Regions from separate parts of the Streptomyces sp. NPDC093795 genome, predicted to be linked through region 2. Evidence: riboswitches for the same ligand, from Rfam matches in the RefSeq annotation. Region 2 holds a riboswitch; each other region holds the start of a gene.
The links. A riboswitch is a leader RNA that binds a small molecule or an ion and turns the genes downstream of it on or off. The one in region 2 is predicted to bind cobalamin.
Positions count from the first base shown of each region.

Region 1: linked by a shared signal. The riboswitch ahead of ACIRB7_RS11625 (energy-coupling factor ABC transporter permease) and the one ahead of ACIRB7_RS31960 (cobalamin biosynthesis protein) in region 2 are both predicted to bind cobalamin.
Region 3: linked by a shared signal. The riboswitch ahead of ACIRB7_RS08160 (prenyltransferase/squalene oxidase repeat-containing protein) and the one ahead of ACIRB7_RS31960 (cobalamin biosynthesis protein) in region 2 are both predicted to bind cobalamin.
Region 4: linked by a shared signal. The riboswitch ahead of ACIRB7_RS00095 (ribonucleoside-diphosphate reductase subunit alpha) and the one ahead of ACIRB7_RS31960 (cobalamin biosynthesis protein) in region 2 are both predicted to bind cobalamin.

Region 1 is NZ_JBIWIO010000003.1:618,541-623,840, forward strand. Features, by position in the region: gene ACIRB7_RS11610 (energy-coupling factor ABC transporter ATP-binding protein) at 1-38, opposite strand, end outside; gene cbiQ (cobalt ECF transporter T component CbiQ) at 35-784, opposite strand; gene ACIRB7_RS11620 (energy-coupling factor ABC transporter substrate-binding protein) at 791-1,171, opposite strand; gene ACIRB7_RS11625 (energy-coupling factor ABC transporter permease) at 1,171-1,866, opposite strand; cobalamin riboswitch at 1,895-2,131, opposite strand; gene ACIRB7_RS11630 (PTS-dependent dihydroxyacetone kinase phosphotransferase subunit DhaM) at 2,194-2,634, opposite strand; gene dhaL (dihydroxyacetone kinase subunit DhaL) at 2,687-3,319, opposite strand; partial or broken gene ACIRB7_RS11640 (dihydroxyacetone kinase subunit DhaK) at 3,346-4,092, opposite strand; gene ACIRB7_RS11645 (DUF5954 family protein) at 4,108-5,142, shown strand; partial or broken gene ACIRB7_RS11650 (DUF6233 domain-containing protein) at 5,212-5,300, opposite strand, start outside.
Region 2 is NZ_JBIWIO010000015.1:114,409-119,708, reverse strand. Features, by position in the region: gene ACIRB7_RS31975 (alpha/beta hydrolase) at 1-184, opposite strand, end outside; gene ACIRB7_RS31970 (anion permease) at 624-1,892, shown strand; gene ACIRB7_RS31965 (hypothetical protein) at 1,905-2,126, shown strand; cobalamin riboswitch at 2,248-2,380, shown strand; gene ACIRB7_RS31960 (cobalamin biosynthesis protein) at 2,414-3,397, shown strand; gene ACIRB7_RS31955 (cobyric acid synthase) at 3,394-4,902, shown strand; gene ACIRB7_RS31950 (putative cobaltochelatase) at 5,111-5,300, shown strand, end outside.
Region 3 is NZ_JBIWIO010000002.1:697,154-702,453, forward strand. Features, by position in the region: gene ACIRB7_RS08155 (SCO2322 family protein) at 1-291, opposite strand, end outside; gene ACIRB7_RS08160 (prenyltransferase/squalene oxidase repeat-containing protein) at 288-1,556, opposite strand; cobalamin riboswitch at 1,633-1,763, opposite strand; gene ACIRB7_RS08165 (MBL fold metallo-hydrolase) at 1,854-2,903, opposite strand; gene ACIRB7_RS08170 (aldehyde dehydrogenase) at 3,021-4,481, shown strand; gene ACIRB7_RS08175 (ferredoxin) at 4,481-4,714, shown strand; gene ACIRB7_RS08180 (hypothetical protein) at 4,859-5,300, shown strand, end outside.
Region 4 is NZ_JBIWIO010000001.1:16,662-21,961, forward strand. Features, by position in the region: gene mctP (monocarboxylate uptake permease MctP) at 1-896, shown strand, start outside; gene ACIRB7_RS00090 (GNAT family N-acetyltransferase) at 1,034-1,534, shown strand; cobalamin riboswitch at 1,573-1,722, shown strand; gene ACIRB7_RS00095 (ribonucleoside-diphosphate reductase subunit alpha) at 1,855-4,230, shown strand; gene ACIRB7_RS00100 (ribonucleotide-diphosphate reductase subunit beta) at 4,230-5,246, shown strand.

The DNA.
Region 1 (5,300 bases), on a different contig from region 2:
ACGGGAGCCGCAGGGACCGAAGGCGTCGAAGACGTCACGGCAGGAACCTTTCCAGTACGAGGGTGAGGGCGACGAGCCCCGCGAGCAGCGCGCCCGTGGCGGCGAGGAACCGGCGGGACACCACGCACACGGGCACGAGCACCCGCAGCGTCCCGTCGTATCCCCGCCCGGCAAGCCCCGACTGCAGGCGCTGCGCCCGGTCGAAGGCCCGCACGAACGTGGTCGCGCCGAGACCGGCGAGCGAACGCCAGGTCGCGGCCCGGGTGGTGTGTCCGAGCCGGGCCGCCTGCGCCTGCCGGATCTTCGACAGGGAGTCGAGCAGCAGGAAGATGATCCGGTACATCACGAGTGCCACGTCCACCACCGGCGCCGGCACCCCTGCCCGGACGAGCCGGGGCAGGACGTCGGAGACCGGCGTGGTGAACGCGAACAGCAGCACCCCGAGCGACGCCGACGCGGTCCGCAGGAGCAGCTCGACCGCCTGGATCGGGCCTCCCGGGGCGAGTGCGACGAGCCCCCGGGCGCCGCCCACCTCGAAGAGCAGCGGGATCGCGCCCGTGACACAGAAGCCGAGGGGGATGCGGAACGCCCGCCACAGCGCCCGGCCCGGCACACCGGCCGGACCGAGCAGCACGCCGAGCGTGGCCGCGGCCACGAGCACAGCGCCCGGCCACGGGGGCAGACAGACCGCGCACAGGGTCAGACCGAAGCCGAGCAGCGCCTTCTCGGCGGGATGGCGGCGGCGCCAGCGACTGCTGTGCGCCGCCGCGTCGATCGGCAGCATCGGCGGCTACGCGCCCGGCTCGCCCGGCTCGCCGGGGTCCCCGGGGGCGCCCCCGTCCGGCGCGCCCTTCGCCCCGGCCGCCTCCGCCAGGGCCGCTCCCTGCCTCCGGCCCCTCCGCAGACCGAAGTAGTACGCCAGGACACCGGCGCCCAGCGCCGCCTGGAGGGCGAACAGGGCGGACTCGATCTCCCCGGACGGCGGTTCGTACAGCGGCGTGAACCACGGCTCGTAATCCGGCTGGAGCTCGGTGATCGCGGTCTCCGCCTCCGCGTCCGCCCCGGTGAACGGTTCCTCCTTGTGATCCCCGAGCCCCAGCGCGAGCGGCAGTACCGCGAGCGCGGCGACGACGAGCAGCAACAGGGTGTTGATCTTCGCGTTCCGGCTCATCACGCGGCCGCCTCCTCGCGTCGCTCCGCCGTGCGCCCGGCGAGGACGCCGAGCCGGATCAGTTCGCCCTTGCTGGACTGCGTGAGCAGCCGCATCACGAGCACGGTCAGCAGGCCCTCGCTCACCGCGAGCGGAATCTGCGTCACGGCGAAGATCCCGCCGAACTTGGCGAGCGCCCCGGCGATACCGCTCCCCGGGTCGGGGAAGGCGAGCGCCAGCTGCACACTGGTCACGCAGTACGTCGACAGGTCGGCGACGAACGCGCCGAAGAAGACGGCGACCATCAGCGGCGTACCGGACCGGCGCAGCAGCCAGTACGTCCCGTATCCCGCCCAGGGGCCGACGATCGCCATCGAGAAGGCGTTCGCGCCGAGCGTGGTGAGCCCTCCGTGGGCGAGCAGCAGGGCCTGGAAGAGCAGGGTGATCGTTCCCAGGACCGCCATGATCGGCGGCCGGAAGAGGATCGCGCCCAGACCCGTACCGGTCGGATGTGAGCAACTGCCGGTCACGGACGGCAGCTTGAGCGCCGAGAGGACGAAGGTGAAGGCGCCGGCGGCGCCGAGCAGAAGAGTGGACTCGGGGTTGGACCGTACCTCGCGGGTCAGCGCGCGGACCCCGTGGACGATGAACGGTGCGGACGCGACGCCCCAGGCGGCCGCGTGCACAGGGGGCAGATACCCCTCGGCTATATGCATGGTTGGGAGACCCTCTCCAGCACCTCGTGGATGGACAACGCACCCTGGCCGGTCTCCTGGCTGACGGTCATACGTCCGGACTCCGCCTTCCCACACCACGACGGTCTCCCGTCGCGGTCCAGTGGCTTCCCCGAGGGTGTGTCCCCGCGGGGGTGGAGCCGGACCTCCCGATCACAGTGGCGAGGGCCGCACCGGTACTGCACCGGTTTCCCGTACACCAAGGCCCTGTGACACTAGTGCGTTGACCAGGTACATCACAACACGGTCGCCACCCGGTGCGGTTTCTCACTCACTCCACGCAGTCACTTCACGCCGTACTCCGGGTCGTCACACCTTGCGGTAGGCGTACGCCTCCGAGGCCGCCGCCGCCACCGCGTCGAGGTCGCCGCCCGCGCTCGCCGTGACCAGCGCGGCGACCGCGCCCTCGACGAAGGGCGCGTCCACCAGACGGGAGCCGTCGGGAAGCTCGTCGCCCTCGGCGAGCAGCGCCTTCACGGTGAGCACCGCGCTCCCCAGGTCGACCAAGACCGCCACTCCGGCGCCCCGGTCCGCGGCCTTCGCCGCCTCGCAGATCAGCTCGGAACTCGTCCCGAGCCCCCCGTCCGGGGTCCCGCCCGCGGGGACGATCGGCGCCAGGTCGCCGCCGCCGGACAGACCCCGGGCGAGCTCGGCCACGGCGGTCGCGACGGCGGCGCTGTGCGAGACGAGCACGATGCCCACGGGCGCGGAACCACCGCGGCCCTCCGCACCACCGGTCACGGCGCTCACGATGCCCCCTCCGTACCCGCGGTCGTCCGCGCGGTGGCGTCGAGCGCTGCGCTCACGATGCCCCCTCCGTCCGCGCGGTCGTCCGCGCGGTGTCGTGGAGCGCGGCGAACAGCAGCGCCGACGAGGTCGCCCCCGGGTCCTGGTGTCCCACCGACCGCTCGCCCAGATAACTGGCCCTGCCCTTGCGCGCCCGCAGCGGTACGGTCGCGAGGGCGCCCTCCTCGGCGGCGGCGCGGCCCGCCGCGTACGACTCCCGCAGACCCTCCACGGCCGGGACGAGGGCGTCCAGCATCGTCTTGTCGCCGGCCTGGGCGCCGCCCAGCTGGGAGACGGCCGCCACGCCGGACCCGAGCGCCTCCGCCAACCGCACCCGGGTGACCCGCTCGTCGTCGCCCAGCGTCTTGCCGGTACGGCGCAGCAGCGTGCCGTACAGCGGTCCCGACGCGCCGCCGACAGTGGAGATCAGCTGCCGTCCGGCGGTGGTCAGCACCGCGCCCGGCGTGGCCGGCGGCTCCTTCGCCAGGGTCTCGGTGACGGCGGCGAACCCCCGCTTCAGATTGGCGCCGTGGTCGGCGTCGCCGATGGCGGAGTCGAGCTCGGTGAGCCGGTCCGCCTCACGGTCGACGGCCTCGGCGACCGCGGCCAGCCAGCGCACCAGGAAGTCCGCGCCGAAGGTCTCCGTCATGTCGGTCCCCTCTCCCATCCCTCGTCTCACCGGCCCCAGCGCAGCGCGGGCGTCTGTACGGGCGCGTCCCACAGGCGGAGGAGCTCCTCGTCGACCTCGCACAGCGTCACCGAGCAGCCGGCCATGTCGAGCGAGGTCACGTAGTTGCCGACGAGGGTACGGGCCACCGGCACGCGCCGCTCGCCGAGTACGCGCTGCACCTCGGCGTTGAAGCCGTACAGTTCGAGCAGCGGGGTCGCGCCCATGCCGTTGACCAGCGCGATCACCGGCCCGGAGGGTCGGAGGTCCTCGACGACGGCGTCGACGGCGAAGTCCGCGATCTCCCGTGAGGTCATCATCGGCCGCCGCTCCCGACCCGGTTCGCCGTGGATCCCGACGCCCAACTCCAGCTCCCCGTCGGGGAGATCGAAGGTGGGGCTGCCCTTGGCGGGGGTGGTGCAGGCGCCGAGGGCCACGCCGAAGGACCGGGAGCGCGCGTTCACCTGGCGGGCGATCGCCTCCACCCGCTCCAGCGGGGCGCCCTCCTCGGCGGCGGCGCCCGCGATCTTCTCGACGAAGAGCGTGCCGCCGGTGCCGCGCCGGCCCGCCGTGTAGAGACTGTCCGTGACGGCGACGTCGTCGTCGACGAGGACCTTGGCGACCTGGATGCCCTCGTCCTCCGCGAGTTCCGCCGCCATCTCGAAGTTCAGGACGTCGCCGGTGTAGTTCTTGACGACGAACAACACCCCGGCGCCGCTGTCGACGGCCGCCGCGGCCCGCACCATCTGATCGGGCCGGTGGAGGCCGCGGTGGAGGCCGACGCCGCCGACGCGGCGGTGAGCCACAGCGATCTGGTCGTACGGGGCCCGCTGTTCGGGGTGGCCGCGCAGAGCGAGGACGACGGACCGCGGTGGCGGGTGGTCGTCGAAGTCACCAACGGCTGTCCGCAGCAGGCCCGCGACGGGCTGAACTCGCTGCTCTGGTTCCGGGCGAAGGACGACGCGAAGAGCCCGGCGGAGCGGCGGGCGCTGCTGGCGGCGGTCGCCCGGCTGGAGAAGGAGTACGTCGACGAGCTCACCGTGCTCGACACCCGCTACCGGGTGGTGCGGGCCGAGGAGTACGCGGCCGCCGACGCGTACGGCGACCTCGAAACACCACGACCCACCGATCCCGAACCCCTCACCCCTGACTGGAGCCCCGGCTCCGGCGCCCTCAGCCCGAGGGTCGACGACGGCCTCGTCCTGGACCCTGACGCACCCCTCTCGCCTCTCCAGGCGGCGGAGCGGCTGTCCTTGCGCTCCCTGGCCTACACCGGCGCCAGGTTTCCCGACGCCGTACTGCACGACTCCGCGCGGGCTCTGGAGTCTCACCCCGACGTGATGCTCATGCCGGCGGCGTTCCTGATCGTCGAGCGGTCCGGTGCCGAGCCCTGGACGCCGGGCAGCGGCCTGCAGGCCACCGCCCACGACGCCCGCCGGACGCTGGCCTTCTCGCTGAGCTGGTGGGAGCCGCGGCAGCGCGGCCTGATCCCCTTCGACGCCGAGCCGGACGTCGACGCCCGCACCGTCGTCGCCGAGAACACCAGCCCCGCGGCCGTGGAGCTGGCGGTGTTCGCCGAGGCGACGGAACGGCTCCGCGCCGGCAATCTCAACCAGGTCGAGGTCCACGGCACCGTCTCCCGGATCGCCCGCGCCCGCCGCCTGCTGCGCTGGGGCCACGACGGACCGGAAGGCCCGCGCCCGTCCGACATCAACACCCATGGCCCCCAGGCCCTCCACCCGCGCCTCGACGAGCACGGCACCGTCCACTTCGAAGAGCCCACGGAGGACGAAACCGCCCCCTGACCTGGGAAGCGCGTTTCGCAGCTCCTGCTCAGCCGAGGAGGCCGAGGTCGGATTCCGGCCGCAGATGTCGCAAGCCGGGAGGCCGCCCTCGGCCAGGGCGCGGCGGGCTTCGTCGCGGGTGAGGGGCCGGGTGTGCCGCCCGGCGAGGTGGCAGCCGC
Region 2 (5,300 bases):
TGCGGGTGAGGGTGATCCGTTCGGCGCCGGTGGCGTGCACGGTGAGTCGTGGGTCCCCGGGCAGGGGTGGTCCGGACGGCGCCTTGAGGGCGACGTCGCTGGCGTACCGGCCGGCCGCGACCGCGGCCGCGCCGACACCGAGCAGGGTGGTGACGGCCGCTGCCGTCGCTGTAGCCGGGCGCACGCTCCCAGTGTCGGCAGGGTGGGGGCGGCCTGCCACCGGGCGGACCCGGCCGGGGGCGGGCATGGGCTTCTTCCGGCCATTCCGGGAAGGACGCGAGGGCCCGCCACGGAGGCGTCCGGCGGATCTGACCACCCTCCCCGGGCCACTCCGGCGAGTGACGTGGGTCTCCTCCGCGGGGTCGCCCGGTCGGGTGGTGCGGTCCAGGGAGCGGAACCGGGTGGCCGGGGAGGAACCGGGGCAGGTCGTACGTGCCCCGTGAAGACCGGGATTACCCGGGGTTGCGGGGTGACCGCATCGTGGACAGCTCACCCGCCGGAACCGTAAACGGAATCCCTTGGCACCGGATTGGGTCACCACAGCGCCCGACCCAGTTCACCTTCCGTTCACTCAGGTTGCCTACGTTCGGCTAGCCACTGACGTCAAACGATTGCCTGGGTAAATGGAACACATCACGCTGCTGCTCGCCATTGTGGTCGTGACAGCTCTCGTGTTCGATTTCACGAACGGTTTCCACGACACCGCCAACGCGATGGCCACGACCATCTCGACCGGTGCCCTCAAACCGAAGACGGCGGTGGCCATGTCCGCCGTGCTGAACCTCGTCGGCGCGTTCCTGTCCGTGGAGGTCGCCAAGACGATCTCCGGCGGGATCATCAACGAAGAGGGCATTCGCACAGAAGTGATCTTCGCGGCGCTCGTGGGCGCCATCCTGTGGAACCTGCTGACCTGGCTCCTGGGCCTGCCGTCCAGCTCGTCCCACGCCCTCTTCGGCGGCCTCATCGGCGCCGCGGTCATGTCGGCCGGCTGGTCCGCGGTCAACGGCCCGACCATCGTCACCAAGGTCCTCATCCCCGCGATCGCCGCGCCGCTCGTCGCCGGTCTCGCCGCGATGCTGGCCACGAGGCTGACGTACAAGATCGGTGCGAAGACCGACGCGAAGCACACCGCCAAGGGCTACCGGGTCGGCCAGATCGCCTCCGCCGGTCTCGTCTCCCTCGCCCACGGCACCAACGACGCCCAGAAGACGATGGGCATCATCACCCTGGCGCTCGTCACCCAGGGCGTCGTCGCGCCTGGCTCGAACCCGCCCCTCTGGGTCATCGTCGCCGCCGGTGTCGCGATCGCCCTCGGCACCTACCTCGGCGGCTGGCGCATCATCCGCACCATGGGCAAGGGCCTCACCGACCTCCAGCCGCAGCAGGGCTTCGCCGCCCAGACCAGCGCCGCGACGGTCATCCTGGCCTCCTCGCACCTCGGCTTCTCCCTCTCCACCACCCAGTCCTGCTCGGGTGCCGTGATGGGCGCGGGTCTCGGCCGCAAGGGCGGTGTCGTCCGCTGGTCGACCGCGACCCGGATGTTCGTCGCCTGGGGTCTGACCCTGCCCGCCGCGGGCCTGGTCGGCGCCGGTGCCGAGTTCCTCACCAAGCAGGGCCCCTGGGGCATCGCCGCCGTCGCGGTCCTCCTGGTCGGCGGTTCGGCCGTCATCTGGTCGCTGTCCCGCCGCAAGCCGGTCGACCACCACAACGTCACCGCCGACGACCTCGACGCCGAGCCCGCGGGTGTGGTGACCACCGCCATGGCGGCCGTCACCCCGCCGCCCACGGCCGGTTCCGTCGCCGCCGTCGCGGACGAGGACCTCAAGACCACCATCCCCGCGCCGGTTCCCACCGACCCGGCCGCCCCCCAGGCCCCCGCCGCAGCGGTGTAAGGAACGAACGACATGAAGATCGACTGGGCAGCCCTCGGCTCCGTCTTCGGAGTCAGCCTCGTGGCGACCGTCGCCCTGGTGGGCCTCTTCACCCTCGGCATCATCGGCCTCTCCAAGCAGGAGCAGGCCGCCGCGCAGGGAGGCTCCGCCACCCTGGCCCGCACCGGTGCCTACGCCTGCTTCGCCCTGTGCCTCGCGGCCGTGGCGTACGGCATCTACCTGATCGTCGTCTGACGGTCCCGCAGTCCCCCGGCCGGGCGGTCCGCACCTTCGGGTACGGGCCGCCCGGCCGTCGTGTTTGTGGTGCTTCGCACAGTGACGCGGTGCAGGTCAAGGGTGAGTTGACGGCTGTTCCCGGGCGTGGTGGACTGCCGAGGCCATTACGGCGGCAGTAGAGGAAGTCCGGTGCGAATCCGGCGCGGTCCCGCCACTGTGACCGGATCCGAAGGGTCCGGGAGTCAGGAACTCTCGCCGCCGGTCACGTCGATCCAGGGCGCGGACCCTGAGTGAGGACATGCGCCATGCCCGGCCGCGGCCGCAGACCGTTCCGACCTTTCCGATCCCCCGGTGACTTCGCGTTCGGCGCGGCCGCCGGTCTCGCCGTCGACCTGCTCGTCGGAGACCCCCGCCGCGGACATCCCGTCGCCGCCTTCGGCCGGGCGGCCGCCGCGGTCGAGCGGCGCCTCCACCACGATCATCGCGGCTGGGGCGCCCTGCACACCGCCGTCTGCGCCGGCTCCACCGCCGCCCTCGGCGCGTTCGCCGCACGGGCCGTACGGAACCGGCCGGCCGCCTCCGTGGCGCTGACCGCCGTCTCCGTCTGGGCCGTCGTCGGCGGTACGACCCTGGGCCGGGAGGCCCGCGCGATCGGCGGGGCGCTCGCCGCCGGCGACCTCGACGTGGCCAGGGAACGGCTGCCGCACCTGTGCGGGCGCGACCCGCAGTCCCTCGACGGGCCCGCGATGGCCCGCGCGGTCGTCGAATCGGTCGCCGAGAACACCTCCGACGCCGTCGTCGGCGCCCTCTTCTGGGGCGCGGTCGCGGGCGTGCCCGGCCTGCTCGGCTTCCGGGCCGTCAACACCCTGGACGCGATGGTCGGCCACAAGTCGCCCCGCCACCGCCGCTTCGGCTGGGCCTCGGCCCGGCTCGACGACGTGGCCGGCTGGCCCGGGGCCCGGCTGACGGCCGCGCTCGCGACGGTGGCGGGCGGCGATGCGCGCGGGGCCGTACGGGCCTGGCGGGCGGACGCGGCGAAGCACCCGAGCCCCAACGCCGGCCCGGTGGAGGCGGCCTTCGCGGGGGCGCTCGGCGTACGGCTCGGGGGGACGCTCTCGTACGACGGGCGGGTCGAACACCGGCCGGTGCTCAACGGGGAGGGGCGGCCCGTCGAGGTCGCCGACATCGACCGGGCGGTGCGGTTGTCCCGCCGGGTCACCGGACTGACCCTGGCCGCCTGCGTGGGCGGCCGGTTGCTCGTGAGCGCGTGGAAGCGGAGGAACGCATGAGGGGTGGGGGGCTGCTCGTCGCCGGGACCACGTCCGACGCCGGCAAGAGCGTCGTGACGGCCGGCATCTGCCGCTGGCTGGTCCGCAAGGGCCTGAAGGTGGCGCCGTTCAAGGGACAGAACATGTCCCTCAACTCCTTCGTGACGAGGGAGGGCGCGGAGATCGGCCGTGCGCAGGCCATGCAGGCGCAGGCCGCGCGTGTCGAGCCGACCGCGCTCATGAATCCGGTGCTGCTCAAGCCGGGCAGCGACCGTTCCAGCCAGGTCGTCCTGATGGGGAAGCCGGTCGGTGAGCTGAGCGCCCGCGGCTACCACGGGGGGCGGCAGAAGGAACTGTTCGAGCCGGTTCTCGCGTGCTTGGAGGAGCTGCGGAGCACGTACGACGCGGTGATCTGCGAGGGCGCGGGCAGCCCGGCCGAGATCAACCTGCGGCGCACCGACATCGTGAACATGGGTATCGCGCGGGCCGCGCAGCTGCCCGTGGTCGTGGTCGGGGACATCGACCGGGGCGGGGTGTTCGCCCAGTTCTTCGGCACGACGGCGCTGCTCTCGCCCGAGGACCAGGCGCTGGTCGCGGGATATCTGGTGAACAAGTTCCGGGGTGATGTGACCCTGCTCGAACCCGGGCTCGACATGCTGCACGGACTTACCGGGCGCCGGACCTTCGGCGTCCTGCCGTACGCGCACGGGCTCGGCATCGACGAGGAGGACGGGCTGCGGGTCTCGCTGCGCGGGACGGTCCGCGAGTCGGTCGTGGCGCCGCCGGTCGGCGCGGACGTCCTGCGGGTCGCCGTCTGCGCCGTACCGCTGATGTCCAACTTCACGGACGTCGACGCGCTGGCGGCCGAGCCGGGTGTGGTCGTGCGGTTCGTCGACCGGCCCGAGGAGCTCGTCGACGCGGATCTCGTCGTCGTGCCCGGCACACGCGGGACGGTGGCGGCGCTGGCGTGGCTGCGGGAGCGGGGCCTGGCGGACGAGCTGGCCCGGCGCGCGGCCGAGGGGCGGCCGGTGCTCGGCGTCTGCGGCGGCTTCCAGGTGCTCGGCGAGCACATCGAGGACGAGGTCGAGTCGCGGGCGGGCGCCGTCGACGGGCTCGGGCTGCTGCCCGTACGGGTCCGGTTCGCGCGCGAGAAGACCCTGGCGCGGCCGGTCGGTGAGGCGCTCGGGGAGCGGGTGGAGGGGTACGAGATCCACCACGGGGTCGCCTCGGTCGAGGGTGGGGAGCCGTTCCTCGACGGGTGCCGGGTCGGCGCGGTCTGGGGCACGCACTGGCACGGCTCGCTGGAGAGCGACGGGTTCCGGCGGGCGTTCCTGCGGGAGGTCGCGGCGGCGTCCGGGCGGCGGTTCGTGCCCGCGCCGGACACGTCGTTCGGCGCGCTGCGGGAGGAGCAGCTGGACCGGCTCGGGGACCTGATCGAGGAGCACGCGGACACGGACGCGCTGCTGCGGCTGATCGAGGAGGGGGCCCCGACGGGGCTGCCGTTCGTGCCGCCGGGGGCGCCGTGAGCGCGGGCGCGCTCGGTGCGGGCCGAGGTCGGTGCCCGGGCGCGGGCCGGCGGGAGTGCGCCCGGCCTGCGGCCGGGCCGGGGTTCCCACCCGCACCACCCGTGCGGCAGGACGAGAACAGTGCGGGTGGCCCCTGTGGTCGGTCTCTCGCCGTCGGCGGCCGCAGGCCGTCGTCCGCACATCAGCGATCCGAAGGAGTGACCCACCGATGAGCACCCGGTTTCCGTTCACCGCCGTTGTCGGCATGGACGATCTGCGGCTTGCCCTGCTGCTGAACGCGGTGAGCCCTGCCGTGGGCGGTGTGCTCGTGCGGGGGGAGAAGGGGACCGCCAAGTCCACCGCCGTCCGGGCGCTCGCCGATCTGCTGCCGGCCGTGCCGGTGGTGGCCGACTGCCGGT
Region 3 (5,300 bases), on a different contig from region 2:
CTCCACGCCTCCGCAGATCCCGGCGAAGTCGGGGGCGGCGGAGGGCAGGGAGGTGTCGCCCGTGCCGTTGCTGACCGCGAAGCGGAAGCCGATCGCGTCACCGTCGGCGGGGCGCGCGGTCGCGGGCCCCTGCGTGGCGTACGCCCACGGCTTGCCGCCGTCGCTCTCCCAGAACGACCAGTAGCGGTAGCCGGCCGCCTGCGCCGGAGCCGCCGCGATCACGGTCAGGGTGAGCAGCGCGCCGGCCGCGGCGCCCGCGGCCCGCGCGGTCACCCCACTGACGGCTCTCACTTCTTGCGGCCGCTCACGAGGAAGCCGATGCCGACGCCGACGACCGTGCCGATGCCGATGATCCACCACACGTCGAAACCGCGGCCCTCGTCGTCACTCGTCGTGGACGAGGCCGAGGTGTCGGGGGACTTGGGCGCAGGACCGGTGGCGTTGAGCTGCTCCACCAGGTCCACCGCGCCGAACTCGCGCGGGTCGGTCTCCGTCGCCCGGGCGGCCAGGATCAGCTGCGCGTACGCGGCCGGTCCGCTCTCCTTCGCCCAGGCGGCGGAGTTCTTCTCCAGCCAGTCGAGGGCGGGCTTCGCCTCCTTCGCGGCGCCGGACGCGGCGAGCGCGACGACGGCGTCGGCGGTGTTGCCGAAGTCGGGCTGCTCGGCCGTGTCGGCGGCGCCGGGCATCGGCGGCAGGGCGAGGTGACCGGTCTTCGCGACGGCCTTCGCCAGGTAGGAGGCGCCGTTGAGCGCGGCCCGCTCGACCGTCGGCTTCGACAGGTCGGTGCAGACCGGCGGCTGCGCCGGGGACGCCTTGGTGGCGACGATGCTCTTGCCGAGCCCGGCGAGGGTCGCGGCGGCGGTGGCGTCGGCGTTCGCGAGCAGCTTGCCGGTCTTGTCCGGCTGGTACGCGAAGGCGCCCGCGCCGGCCTTGTCCGAGCAGGGCACCGCGAAGGAGAGGAGCGCGTCGTAGGGCGTACGGCCCTCGGCGGAGGTGAACGAGCCGGGCCGCACACCCGTCGCGGCGAGCGCGCCGACGACGATGGAGGTGGAGTTGGCGTCGCTGGGGCCACCGACGCCGTACCCCCAGCCGCCGTCCTTGTTCTGCACGGTACGCAGCCAGTCGGCGCCGGCCTTCACGGCCGTGTCGATCTTCGCCGGGTCGGTGGCCTGGCGGCGGACGGCGCGGAGCGCCTGCACGGCGACGGCGGTGGCGTTGGTGTCCCGCATCGTCTGCGCGTCGCAGGCCTTCGTGACGTCCGCGCGGTACGAGCCGAAGGAACCGTCCGCGCACTGCTGGCCGAGGAGCCAGTCCACGGCCTGGTCGGCGGGCTGGTAGCCGGTGGCGCGCTGGGCGAGGAAGGCGAGCGACTGGCGCCAGACGCCGTCGTACGTCGGGTCCTTCTTGCCGTACAGACCGGGCGGGATCGCGACGGCCGAGGCGGAGGGGGAAGGTGCGGCGGGAGCGGCGGGTGCGGCCATGGCCACCCCGGCTGCTCCTGAGCCGAGCAGGACGGCGGCGGCGAGCGCGGCGGCGCCGCGGCGGACGGTGTTCATGGGGCCCTCTCCTGCGGCCGGGCACCGGCACGCCACAGGGGCACCAGGCTCCGGCTCCGTATTCCTCGACGGTGCCGGCGGTCACGTCCCGGGCGGGGCATTCCGACTCGCCGCCTCCTGGGAGACGGCTTACGGTTGCGGGGTCAGTGCCGGATTCGCACCGGCTTCCCCCCTTACGGGCATGATGACGACGTGCCCTCACTCTACCGGCCCGTACGGCCCGGGCCCCGGGGGGTGCGAGGCGGCTCACACCCGCGCGGGGACGGGCTCCGGGGTGATCTTGGAAGGCCTGAGACCTCACACGGCCACGTACTCCACCGGGTCCGTGCCCGCCACCGGCTCCGCGCGGCCCAGCTTCACCAGGCGGCGCACGTGGGCCTCGGCCTCGCTGACGGCGATGTTCCGCGACCCGTAGGGGATGTCCCGCCAGGGGCGGTTCCACTCCATCCGCTCGGCGAGCTGCCAGGGGGTGAGCGGGGTGGCGAGCAGCCCGAGGAGCCCGGTGAGCCGGTCCTCGTGGTGGTCGAGGAGTTCGCGGACCCGGCCGGCGGCGTCGGTGAAGGCGTGCTGATGGGCGGGGAGGACTTCGGCGACGCCGAGTCGCCCGACGCGTTCGAGGGAGTCGAGGTAGTCACCGAGGGGGTCGGTGACCGTCCCGTCGTCGGGGTCCTCGTAGAGGCCGATGTGCGGGGAGATCCCGGGCAGCAGATGGTCGCCGGAGAAGAGGCGGCCGTGCCCGGGGAGCCGGGACGGGTGCTCCTCCTCCAGGTGGAGGCAGACGTGGCCGGGGGTGTGGCCAGGCGTCCAGATCGCGCGCAGCCGGCGCCCGGCCAGGTCGAGCAGCTCGCCGGGGACGATCTCGCGGTCGGGGATCGCGGAGCACAGACCGGGCAGGGTGTCCATGCGCCCGGAGGCCCTTGCGGCCCGCAGCGGGGCGATGTGGTCCTCGGGGGCGCCGACGGTGGCGAGCTTCCGGGAGAGGTAGTCGAGCCAGGTGCCGGGTTCGGACTCGCGGGTGCGGCGGACGACGGCGGTGTCGGCGGCGTGCATGGCGATCCAGGCCCCGGACTCCTCGCGGACCCGGCCGGAGAGCCCGTGGTGGTCGGGGTGGTGGTGGGTGATGACGACCCCGTGGACGTCGCCGACGGACAGGCCCAACTCGCCCAACCCTGCCACCAGTTCGGCCCAGGAGACGGGATCGTCCCAGCCGGTGTCGACGAGGACGGGGCCGCGGTCCGTGTCGAGGACGTGGACGAGGGTGTGGCCGAGCGGGTTGTCGGGGATGGGCACCCGGAGCGACCAGACGCCCCCGCCGTGCTCGGTGACCTGGTTCGCGGGTTCCCGCATGGATCCTCATCTCTCCACGGTGGTACGGAGCATGCTCGACCGTTGCCCATCATAACTAGAACTGGTATCAGTTCTGAGACATCGTCAGGGAAATCCTCTCCTCAGAAGGCGGCCGTCATGACCGAGCTTGTGGAGCACGGAAAGCTGTTCATCGGCGGGGAGTTGACCGACCCGCTCGGCGAGGAGGTCATCGAGGTCATCTCCCCGCACACCGAGGAGGTCATCGGGCGGGTCCCGCACGCCTCCACCGCCGATGTCGACCGGGCCGTGGCCGCCGCCCGCCGGGCCTTCGACGAAGGGCCCTGGCCCCGGATGACCGTCGAGGAGCGGATCGCGGTCGTCGGCCGCATCAAGGACGCGATCGCCGTCCGCCACGAGGAGATCGCCCGCTCCATCAGCGCCCAGAACGGCTCCCCGTACTCCTGGTCCGTCCTCGCCCAGGCGCTCGGCGCGATGATGGTCTGGGACACGGCGATCACCGTGGCCCGCGACTTCGTGTTCGAGGAGCGGCGCGGCGGCGTCCTCGGGCCGCTGCTCGTCCGCCGCGAGCCGGTCGGCGTGGTCGCGGCCGTCGTCCCGTGGAACGTGCCGCAGTTCACCGCCGCCGCCAAGCTGGGGCCCGCGCTGCTCGCCGGCTGCACGGTGGTCCTCAAGCCCTCGCCCGAGTCGCCCCTCGACTCGTACATCCTCGCCGACATCGCCACCGAGGCCGGGCTGCCCGAGGGCGTGCTCAGCATCCTGCCCGCCGACCGCGAGGTCAGCGAGTACCTCGTCGCCCACCCCGGCGTCGACAAGGTCTCCTTCACCGGCTCGGTCGCGGCCGGCAAGCGGGTCATGGAGGTCGCCTCCCGCAACCTCACCCGCGTCACCCTCGAACTCGGCGGGAAGTCGGCCGCCGTGATCCTGCCCGACGCGGACCCGGCGACGGCCGTCGCCGGGATCGTCCCGGCCGCCTGGATGAACAACGGCCAGGCCTGCGTGGCCCAGACCCGGATCCTCGCCCCCCGCTCCCGGTACGAGGAGATCGCCGAGGCCCTCGCGGCGGCGGCCGGCTCCCTCGTCGTCGGCGACCCGCTCGACCCGGCCACCCAGGTCGGCCCGCTCGTCGCCAGGCGCCAGCAGCAGCGCTCCCTCGACTACATCGGCATCGGCCAGCAGGAGGGCGCCAAGGTCCTCGCGGGCGGCGGACGCCCGACGGGGCTCGACCGCGGCTGGTACGTCGAGCCGACCCTCTTCGGCGGCGTCGACAACTCCATGCGGATCGCCCGCGAGGAGATCTTCGGCCCGGTCATCTGCCTCCTGCCGTACGGGGACGAGGCCGAGGCCCTCAGGATCGCGAACGACTCCGACTTCGGGCTCAGCGGCAGCGTCTGGACCGCGGACGTCGAGCACGGCATCGACTTCGCGCGGGGGGTGCGCACCGGCACCTTCAACGTCAACACCTTCAGCCTCGACATGCTCGGCCCCTTCGGCGGCTACAAGAACTCGGGCCTGGGGCGGGAGTTCGGCCCCGAGGGCTTCGGCGAGTACCTGGAGCACAAGATGATCCACCTCCCGGCCGGATACGGCGACGTGTGATGGGGGACCGCTGGCACGTGGAGGTCGACCGGGGCGTCTGCATCGGCTCCGGCATGTGCGTCGTCCACGCCCCGGACGGCTTCCGCCTCGACACGGCCCGCCAGTCCCACCCCCGCGCACCGGAGTCCGACGCGGGCGAACGCCTGCTCGCGGCGGCGGAGGGCTGCCCGGTGGAGGCGATCCTGATCACGCTCGCGGACGGGGGAGAGCCGGTGTTCCCGCCGGAGGAGTAGCGCCCCCGCTCGCGCCCCGCGACGGGACCGCCCGTGACCTGCGCTTACCTCGTGTGTGACACTCCCTCGGCACAGCAGGCACACAGGGAGTGGGACGTCATGCGGGGTCGGGGTCGGGGTACACGGTGGGCGGCGGTCGCGGGCGTGGCAGCGGTGGCGCTCCTCGGGGCGGGATGCGGCGCGGGCGCGGAGGCGAAGGCCTTCGGCCGTGAGGCGGCGCAGGCCGAGATCGTCGCCGCCGTCGAGGGGTCGGGGCTGCCGGAGTCCGACCTCCCCGGCCCCGGCGGGCCGACCGCCACGCCCAGTCCCACGCCGTCCACGGAACAGGAACGGCTGGCGGAGCGCGTGGCCGCCTGCTCGGCCGGCTGGCAGTACATCGGCCCCGTGGTCGACGGCTCGCGCGGCGACTTCGACAAGGCGGTCGGCACCCTCGCGGGGGAGCGGTGGAGCCAGTCGCAGCGCCAGGTGGAGAAGCTGGACGACGAGGGCGGCACCATGGTCGCGGTCACGCTGAAGAAGCAGGGCTGGACGCTGTACGCCCGTCACCACAGCGCGTCGCAGGGACTGAGCCTGGAGATGATCTCCT
Region 4 (5,300 bases), on a different contig from region 2:
CGCGCGGCGCGCTCGTCCCCGGTGAGGCGGGCCAGTGGACGTACGCGACGCTCGCCCTCGGCTCGGCGCTCGCGCTGTTCATGTACCCACACTCCATCACGGCGACGCTGTCGTCCCGGAGCCGTGAGGTCATCCGCCGCAACACCACGATCCTGCCGCTGTACTCGCTGATGCTGGGCCTGCTCGCGCTGCTCGGCTTCATGGCGATCGCCGCCGGGATCCAGGTGAAGAACGGGCAGCTCGCCATCCCGCAGCTGTTCGAGACGATGTTCCCGGACTGGTTCGCGGGCGTCGCGTTCGCCGCGATCGGCATCGGCGCGCTCGTCCCCGCCGCGATCATGTCGATCGCCGCGGCCAACCTCTTCACCCGCAACATCTACAAGGACTTCATCAAGAAGGACGCGACCCCGGCGCAGGAGACCAAGGTCTCCAAGATCGTCTCGCTCCTGGTGAAGGTCGGCGCGCTCGCCTTCGTCCTCACCATGGACAAGACCGTCGCGATCAACTTCCAGCTGCTCGGCGGCATCTGGATCCTGCAGACCTTCCCCGCCCTCGTCGGCGGCCTGTTCACCCGCTGGTTCCACCGCTGGGCGCTGCTCGCCGGCTGGGCCGTCGGCATGCTCTACGGCACGGTCGCCGCGTACGGGGTCGCCAGCCCCACCCAGAAGCACTTCGGCGGCCCCTCCGCCGAGATCCCCGGCATCGGCGAGATCGGCTACATCGGCCTCACCGCCTTCGTCCTCAACCTCGTCGTCACGGTCGTCCTCACCTTCGTCCTCAAGGCCGTCAAGGCCCCGGAAGGCATCGACGAGACCTCCCCGTCCGACTACACGGCGGACGCCGGAGACGCCGGCGTGCAGACCGAGATGCCGAAGCTCGGCGCCGACACGCACTGACGCTCACGGCCGCGGCGCACTGACCGGCCGCACGGCCGCGACGCGCCGAACCGCCCCACAACCGCACCCGAAGGGCCCGGGATCTCCGCCGTGAGATCCCGGGCCCCTTCGCGTCCCCGTGGAGGCACACTTCCCTCATGGACTTCACGATCAGGGCGGTACGGCCCGAGGAGTACGAGGCGGTCGGAGAACTCACCGCGGGCACCTATCTGGACGACGGGCTGCTGAAGTACGGGGCGCAGGACTCCTATCTGGACGTGCTGCGGGACACAGCCCGGCGGGCGCGCGAGAGCGAGGTACTCGTCGCGGAGGACGCCGACGGGCGGCTCCTCGGCGGAGTGACCTTCGCCACCGGCGACACCCCCTGGGCGGACATCGCGGTCGCGGGCGAGGCCGAGTTCCGCATGCTCGCCGTCAGCCGGGAGGCCCGCGGCCGAGGCGTCGGAGAAGCCCTCGTACGGGCCTGTATCGAGCGCGCGAGGGCCCTTCCGGGGTGCGAGCGCCTCGTGCTCTCCACGGACGCGAAGATGGTCTCTGCACACCGGATCTACGACCGCCTGGGCTTCGTCCGCACCCCGCACCGGGACTGGGAACCGATCCCCGACCACTCGCTGCGCACCTACGCCCTGGAGTTCTGACACCGGGCGGCGACACAACATGTGGGGGGTGCCATGAGCGGCGCCCCCCACATGTATGCTCGTGCTCGCTGTCGACGCAGGGGAATCCGGCGCGAATCCGGAACTGTCCCGCAACGGTGTGCTTCCTACGGATACGACACATTCGTACGAGGTGAGTCCGAGGACCTGCCGACAGCGCGCCCGGTCCGTCCGTTCCGGGTGCCACTGACGTCCGGGCCTCGCGGAGTGGGCCGGTGGAAGCGTCGCGTCCGGCGTTACGGATGCCCGCATGCCCGCCTTCCCCCGCCGCGGCCCCGAGCCGAGCGAGGGAGAGCCCCCACGTGACCATCGCGCCCGCCGATCCGGCTTCCGCCGAGGCTTCCGCGGTCGAGAGCGACGGCCCCGGGACCGTGCTGCTGCGGACCCTGACCGACCTCACCGCCGATCTCGCCGACACCGACCCCGGCAAGGTCGCCGCCGCCGCGCTCCGCGGCCGCAGCGCCGCGTCGGACGAGGCGGAGCTGCGCGAGCTGGCCACCGAGGCGGCCGCGGGTCTGATCGCGGAGGACCCGGCGTACTCCCGGCTCGCCGCCCGGCTCCTGACGGTCACCATCGCCGACGAGGCGGCCGGCCAGGGCGCGTACTCCTTCTCCGCCTCCGTCGCCGTCGGTCACCGCGAGGGCCTGATCGCCGACCGCACCGCCGAGTTCGTCGCCCTGCACGCGGCCCGCCTCGACGCGGCGATCGACCGGGCCGGCGACGACCGCTTCGGCTACTTCGGCCTGCGCACCCTCTACTCGCGCTACCTGCTGCGCCACCCGATCACCCGCAAGGTCATCGAGACCCCGCAGCACTTCATGCTCCGCGTCGCCTGCGGTCTCGCCGAGGACGACAGCACGCGCGCCCTGGACGAGGTCACGGCGCTGTACGGCCTGATGAGCCGCCTGGACTACCTCCCGTCCTCCCCCACGCTCTTCAACTCCGGCACCCGCCACCCGCAGATGTCCTCCTGCTACCTCCTGGACTCCCCGCAGGACGAGCTGGACTCCATCTACGACCGCTACCACCAGGTGGCGCGCCTCTCGAAGCACGCGGGCGGCATCGGCCTCTCGTACTCCCGCATCCGGGCCCGCGGTTCGCTGATCCGCGGCACCAACGGGCACTCCAACGGCATCGTGCCGTTCCTGAAGACCCTCGACGCCTCCGTCGCCGCCGTGAACCAGGGCGGCCGCCGCAAGGGCGCCGCCGCCGTCTACCTGGAGACCTGGCACGCGGACATCGAGGAGTTCCTGGAGCTCCGCGACAACACGGGCGAGGACCAGCGCCGTACGCACAACCTGAACCTGGCGCACTGGATCCCGGACGAGTTCATGCGCCGGGTCAACGCCGACGCCGACTGGTCGCTGTTCTCCCCGGCGGACGTCCCCGAGCTGGTCGACCTGTGGGGCGAGGAGTTCGACGCCGCCTACCGCGCCGCCGAGGCGAAGGGCCTGGCCCGCAAGACGATGCCGGCCCGCGACCTGTACGGCCGGATGATGCGGACCCTGGCCCAGACCGGCAACGGCTGGATGACCTTCAAGGACGCCTCGAACCGTACGGCGAACCAGACCGCCGAGCCCGGCACGGTCGTCCACTCCTCCAACCTGTGCACCGAGATCATCGAGGTCACGAACGACGGCGAGACGGCCGTCTGCAACCTGGGCTCGGTCAACCTCGGCGCGTTCGTGGTGGGTTCGGACATCGACTGGGAGCGCCTCGACGCGACCGTCCGCACCGCCGTCACGTTCCTCGACCGGGTCGTCGACATCAACTTCTACCCGACCGAGCAGGCGGGCCGCTCCAACGCCCGCTGGCGGCCGGTGGGCCTGGGCGCGATGGGCCTCCAGGACGTCTTCTTCCAGCTGAAGCTGCCGTTCGACTCGGCGGAGGCCCGCGCCCTGTCGACGAAGATCGCCGAGCGCATCATGCTGGCGGCCTACGAAGCCTCGGCCGACCTCGCCGAGCGCAACGGCCCGCTGCCGGCCTGGGAGAAGACCCGTACGGCCCGGGGTGTCCTGCACCCCGACCACTACGACGTCGAGCTGAACTGGCCGGAGCGCTGGACGGCGCTGCGCGAGCGCATCGCGTCGACCGGCATGCGCAACTCGCTCCTCCTCGCCATCGCGCCGACGGCGACCATCGCCTCGATCGCCGGCGTCTACGAGTGCATCGAGCCGCAGGTCTCCAACCTCTTCAAGCGCGAGACGCTCTCCGGCGAGTTCCTCCAGGTCAACTCGTACCTGGTCGACGAGCTGAAGAGGCTCGGCGTGTGGGACGCGCAGACCCGCGAGGCCCTGCGCGAAGCCAACGGCTCCGTCGCCGGCTTCACCTGGGTCCCGGCCGAGGTCCGCGAGCTGTACCGCACGGCGTGGGAGATCCCGCAGCGCGGCCTGATCGACATGGCGGCCGCCCGTACGCCGTTCCTGGACCAGTCGCAGTCCCTGAACCTCTTCCTCGAAACCCCGACCATCGGCAAGCTGTCGTCGATGTACGCGTACGCCTGGAAGCAGGGCCTGAAGACGACGTACTACCTGCGCTCCCGCCCGGCGACCCGGATCGCCCGCGCGGCGCAGGCGTCGACCGTGGCCGCCACCATCCCCGTACAGCAGGCGACCCCCGACGCGGACGCCCTCGCCTGCTCCCTCGAAAACCCCGAGTCCTGCGAGGCCTGCCAGTAATGAGCACCACCGAGAACAAGAACCTCCTCGACCCGGGCTTCGAACTGACCCTCCGTCCGATGCGCTACCCGGACTTCTACGAGCGCTACCGCGACGCGATCAAGAACACCTGGACCGTGGAGGAGGTCGACCTCCACTCGGACGTCGCCGACCTCGCCAAGCTGACCCCGGGCGAGCAGCACATGATCGGCCGCCTGGTCGCTTTCTTCGCGACGGGCGACTCGATCGTCTCGAACAACCTGGTCCTCACGCTCTACAAGCACATCAACTCCCCCGAGGCGCGCCTGTACCTGTCGCGCCAGCTGTTCGAGGAGGCTGTGCACGTCCAGTTCTATCTGACGCTGCTCGACACCTACCTCCCCGACCCGGACGACCGCGCGGCCGCGTTCGACGCGGTCGAGGAGATCCCCTCGATCCGCGAGAAGGCGCAGTTCTGCTTCCGCTGGATGGACTCGGTCGAGAAGATCGACCGCCTGGAAACCCAGGCCGACCGCCGCCGCTTCCTCCTGAACCTGATCTGCTTCGCCGCGTGCATCGAGGGCCTGTTCTTCTACGGCGCCTTCGCGTACGTCTACTGGTTCCGCTCCCGCGGCCTCCTGCACGGCCTGGCGACCGGCACCAACTGGGTGTTCCGGGACGAAAGCTGCCACATGGACGCTGCCTTCGCGTTCGTCGACACCGTCAGGGAGGAAGAGCCGGAGCTCTTCGACGACGAACTCGGCCGACAGATCACCGACATGATCAAGGAAGCCGTCGAAGCGGAGCTGCAGTTCGGCCGCGACCTGTGCGGCGACGGCCTGCCCGGCATGAACACCGAGTCGATGCGCGAGTACCTCCAGTGCGTCGCCGACCAGCGCCTCGTACGTCTCGGCCTCTCACCCGTCTACGGCTCCGGCAACCCCTTCTCCTTCATGGAGCTCCAGGGCGTCCAGGAGCTGACGAACTTCTTCGAGCGCCGCCCGTCCGCCTACCAGGTGGCGGTCGAGGGCTCGGTGGACCTGGACGAGGACTTCTAGCACCGGCACGGATGAGGGCTGCCCCGCTCACACACCGCGGAGGCAGCCCTCATC